One region of the Mesorhizobium sp. RCAM 05099 genome, then DNA from elsewhere that is predicted to be linked to it. Evidence: predicted binding sites of a transcription regulator. Region 1 holds the regulator's gene; the other holds the start of a gene.
What was found. The regulator PhoB, encoded in region 1, activates phosphate uptake and scavenging genes when phosphate is short. The targets are predictions, from matches to a motif close to TGTCATNNANCTGTCAT.
Positions count from the first base shown of each region.

Region 2: the regulator PhoB is predicted to act here: its motif matches at 904-920, upstream of AC56QQ_RS23060 (LTA synthase family protein).

Region 1 covers NZ_CM185035.1:1,198,043-1,200,242, reverse strand. The annotation lists gene AC56QQ_RS05900 (agmatinase) at 1-586, shown strand, start outside; gene phoB (phosphate regulon transcriptional regulator PhoB) at 600-1,289, opposite strand; gene phoU (phosphate signaling complex protein PhoU) at 1,309-2,016, opposite strand; gene pstB (phosphate ABC transporter ATP-binding protein PstB) at 2,042-2,200, opposite strand, start outside.
Region 2 covers NZ_CM185035.1:4,629,948-4,632,147, reverse strand. The annotation lists gene AC56QQ_RS23060 (LTA synthase family protein) at 1-865, opposite strand, end outside; gene fabD (ACP S-malonyltransferase) at 1,121-2,062, shown strand; gene fabG (3-oxoacyl-[acyl-carrier-protein] reductase) at 2,122-2,200, shown strand, end outside.

The DNA of each region.
Region 1 (2,200 bases):
GGCCGTACCGATCCTGCTCGGCGGCGACGATTCCGTGCCCATCCCCTTCCTCGCCGGCTTTGCGGATCACGGGCCGGTCTGGATCCTGCAGATCGACGCCCATATCGACTGGCGCGACGAGGTGCATGGCGAGCGCTACGGCTATTCGAACCCGATGCGCCGCGCGAGCGAGATGCCGCATGTCGCCGGCATCGTGCAGGTCGGCATCCGTGGCGTTGGCAGCGCGCGCCTCACCGAAATCGAAGCGGCACGGCGCTATGGTAGCCGCCTTGTAACGGCCCGCGAGGTTCACGCCCAGGGCGTCGAAGCCGCTCTCCGGCATATTCCGGAAGGGGCGCGGGTCGTCGTAACCCTCGACTGCGACGGCCTCGATCCCGGCATCATGCCGGGCGTGGCGGCGCGTTCGCCCGGCGGCCTCGCCTACACCCAGGTGATCGATCTGATCGCGGGCCTCGGCAGGCGGGCCAGGATCGCAGGATTCGACCTTGTCGAGCTCTATCCTCCCGCCGACATTGACGGCCTGTCGGCCCTGACCGCGGCGCGCCTTCTCGTCAATGTGATCGGCACCGTCGTCCGGCAGGTTTGAGCCCGGACTGTCCCTAGTCTTCCCTGATCGCGTAACCCGCCCCGCGGATCGTGCGGATGACATCGGGCATGCGGCCATTGTTGACCGCCTTGCGCAACCGGCCGACATGCACGTCCACCGTGCGCTCATCGATATAGATCGTCTCGCCCCAGACATTGTCGAGCAGCTGGCTGCGCGAGAAAACGCGGCCAGGGTGGCGCATCATGAATTCCAGCAGGCGGAATTCGGTCGGTCCGAGCCGGATCTCGCTCTTCTTGCGATAGACCCGGTGCGACTCACGATCGAGCACGATGTCGCCAACCTTGAGCACGCTGGACAGCACTTCCGGCTTGGCGCGGCGCAGCAGCGCCTTGACCCTGGCCATGAACTCCGGTGTCGAGAACGGCTTGACCAGATAATCGTCGGCGCCTGTGGAAAGGCCGCGCACGCGGTCGCTCTCCTCGCCACGCGCGGTCAGCATGATGATCGGCAGCCGCTCGGTCTCGGGGCGCATTCTCAGCCGCCGGCAGAGTTCGATGCCGGAAACCGCCGGCACCATCCAGTCCAGCACCAGAAGGTCGGGAACGTTCTCCTGCAGCCGGATCTCGGCCTCGTCGCCGCGCGTCACCACCTCGACCTGATAGCCCTCGGACTCCAGATTGTAGCGGAGCAGCACACCCAGCGGCTCCTCATCCTCCACCACCATGATGCGTGGCGCGATCATCGGCTGCTCACCCCTGTCGTCATGCCGCCGGCGCGGACATTGCCGTCTCGTCCTGCTTCGGGCGATTGGCGGGCAGCTGTGTGCCGGTCAAAACATAATACGCATTCTCGGCGATGTTGGTCACGTGATCGCCGATGCGTTCGAGGTTCTTGGCGCAGAACAACAGATGCGTGCACGCGGTGATGTTGCGCGGATCCTCCATCATGTAGGTCAGGAGTTCGCGGAACACGGACGTGTACTTGACGTCGATGCGTTCGTCGTCGTTCCTGAGCTTGGCCAGCGCCGCCGCGTCGGCGGCAGCATATTCCTCGATCACGCCCTGCACCTGGATCAGCACCAGTTGCGCCATCGCATCGATCGAGTGCGAAAGGTCGCGAGGCGTGACGCTGAGGCCAACGGTGCCGACGCGTTTGGCTATGTTCTTGGCAAGATCGCCGATGCGTTCGAGGTCGCCGGCCATGCGGATCGAACCGACGACATGGCGCAGATCGTCGGCCATCGGCTGACGCTTGGCGATCAATGTGATGGCGCGGTCGTCGAGTTCGCGCTGGCGCGCGTCCATGATCGCGTCGTCGGAGACAACGCGCTGTGCCAGGGCGTTGTCGGAATTCAAAAGCGCCTTGGTCGCGCCGCCGACCATCGAGCCGGCGAGATCGCCCATATCGCTGATGAGCCTGCTGATCTGTCCGAGATCCTCGTCGAAAGAAGCGACTGTATGTTCGCCCATGATCTTAGTCCTCGTATGTCTGAGCTCAGCCGAAGCGGCCGGTGATGTAGTCCTGCGTGCGCTTCTCGCGGGGCGACGTGAAGATCTTCTCGGTGCGGTCGAATTCGACCAGTTCGCCCAGATACATGAAGGCGGTCTGCTTCGAGACGCGTGCCGCCTGCTGCATGTTGTGGGTGACGATGAC
Region 2 (2,200 bases), 3.4 Mb from region 1:
CACCGGGAAGCTTGGTCGGATCCCAAAAGGACTCGCTCATCACGACAATGATGTCGGGCTTCTCATCGGGTACCGAGGCGGTCACATCGGACCTGCCGATCGCCGCGATTGCCTTGTCGGAATAGCCGGCCGGTGCCGAGACATGCGCCATCGGCACATTCAGCGCGAAGGCCAGTGCAAAGCCGTTGGAGGCATAGTTTTCCTTCTGGTCCCACATGATCGGGATGATCTGGAGCCGGTCGCGGGTCCATGAGAAGGTGGCATAATCCATGATCGAAACGAAGAAGGCGAGCAGCGGCACCGCCAGCGTCAGCCGGGCAACACGGCCCTTATGGCTGAGCGATGGAACCTTGCGGCGCCACAGCCGCCAGCCATAGACGAGCAGCGACAGGCCGGCGACGATACCGGCGACCATGGCGAGCGCGGTCATCGGCCGGTCACGCACGAGCAGCGGCAGCAGCGCGAAGATCTGGCGTGCATAGAGGAAATCGGTCGGATAGAGCGGATCACCGAGATAGTGCGACTTCTGGTGGCCGACAAAGGCAAGAGACAGGGTAAGCGGCGCCACGATCATCAGGCTCTGGTGACTGCGGCCGAGCACTGCGTCGAGGCCAATCAGGATCAGCGCAAACACGACAATGGTGGTCCAGCCGGGCTTGAGAGGCTGCAGGAAGAAGGAGACGGTGCCGGCAAAATCGCCGCGCACGATCAGCTCTATGGCGAACACCAGCACGGCCGCGATCGCCAGGCTGATCAGACCATAGCGCACAACCGGCCACGTCCTGCCCGGCAGATAGCCGGTGGACGGATCGTCTTCCAGGAACTGTGGCGCGGCCTTGCCGGCGCGTTTTGAATTCTTTGCCACTTTAACTTCCCCGCCCAGCGACAAACTCGTCACTCGATTGTCATGGAATTGTCACGCAAAGCTAGCGCCTCTGGCGGAAATAAGAAGAGCCAGCAAACGATTCGTGAGCGGTTTTCATCAGGAGTGATCGCCAAAAAGCCTTTTGGAACAGGCACTCGACCGACGATGCTGCCGCCGGGCAGGGCCGAAGTGGGCTTGACTTGGCGGCCTGCCTTGCGTCACAGGCAAGCAAAACCAGCCTTTGGGAGCCCTCGCATGGCCGTTGCATTCACCTTTCCTGGACAAGGCAGCCAGGCTATCGGCATGGGCAAGGATCTCGCCGACGCCTTTCCCGAGGCGCGCAGGGTCTTCCAGGAAGTTGACGACGCGCTCGGCGAAAGCCTGTCCAGGCTGATCTGGGAAGGGCCGGAGGAAACCTTGACGCTGACCGCCAACGCGCAGCCAGCGCTGATGGCGGTGTCGCTGGCCACCATCAGGGCGCTGGAATCGCGCGGCTTCTCGCTGAAGGACAGGGTCGCCTATGTCGCCGGCCATTCGCTGGGCGAGTATTCAGCCCTCGCGGCCGCCGGCTTCGTTTCGGTTGCCGATGCTGCTCGGCTGCTCCGCATCCGGGGCAACGCCATGCAGGCGGCGGTGCCGGCCGGCGAGGGCGCCATGGCGGCGATCATCGGACTGGAACAGGCTGATGTGGAAGCCGCTTGCGCCGAGGCCGGCAAAAGCTCGGTGTGCCAGATCGCCAACGACAATGGCGGCGGCCAGCTGGTCATTTCCGGCGCCAAGGCCGCGGTCGAACTAGCGGCAAGGCTGTGCACGGAAAAGGGTGCCAAGCGCGCGCTGATGCTGCAGGTGTCGGCGCCCTTCCATTCGGCGCTCATGGCGCCGGCCGCGGACGTGATGCGCGAAGCCCTGGCTGGCGTGGCAAGGAATGCGCCCGTCGTCCCGGTCGTCTCAAACGTGTCGGTGACACCCTCCAGCGACCCCGACGAGATCGCCCGACGCCTCGTCGACCAGGTTACCGGCCGCGTGCGCTGGCGCGAGACTGTTGAATGGTTCGGCGCGAACGGCGTCGGCACGCTTTACGAAATCGGCGCCGGCAAGGTGCTTTCGGGATTGGCGCGACGCATCAACCGCGACATCGCCACCGCGTCGGTTGGCACCGCGGCTGAGGTCGAGGCGACATTGGCAGCGCTTGCCTAGTTGGATGCGATTTGACCTCACCCGTGCGAGGGTGTTCTCTTCTCAATCAGGAGACAAAAATGTTTGAATTGAACGGCCGCAAGGCGCTCGTCACCGGCGCATCGGGGGGCATCGGCGAGGCGATCGCCAGGGTCCTGC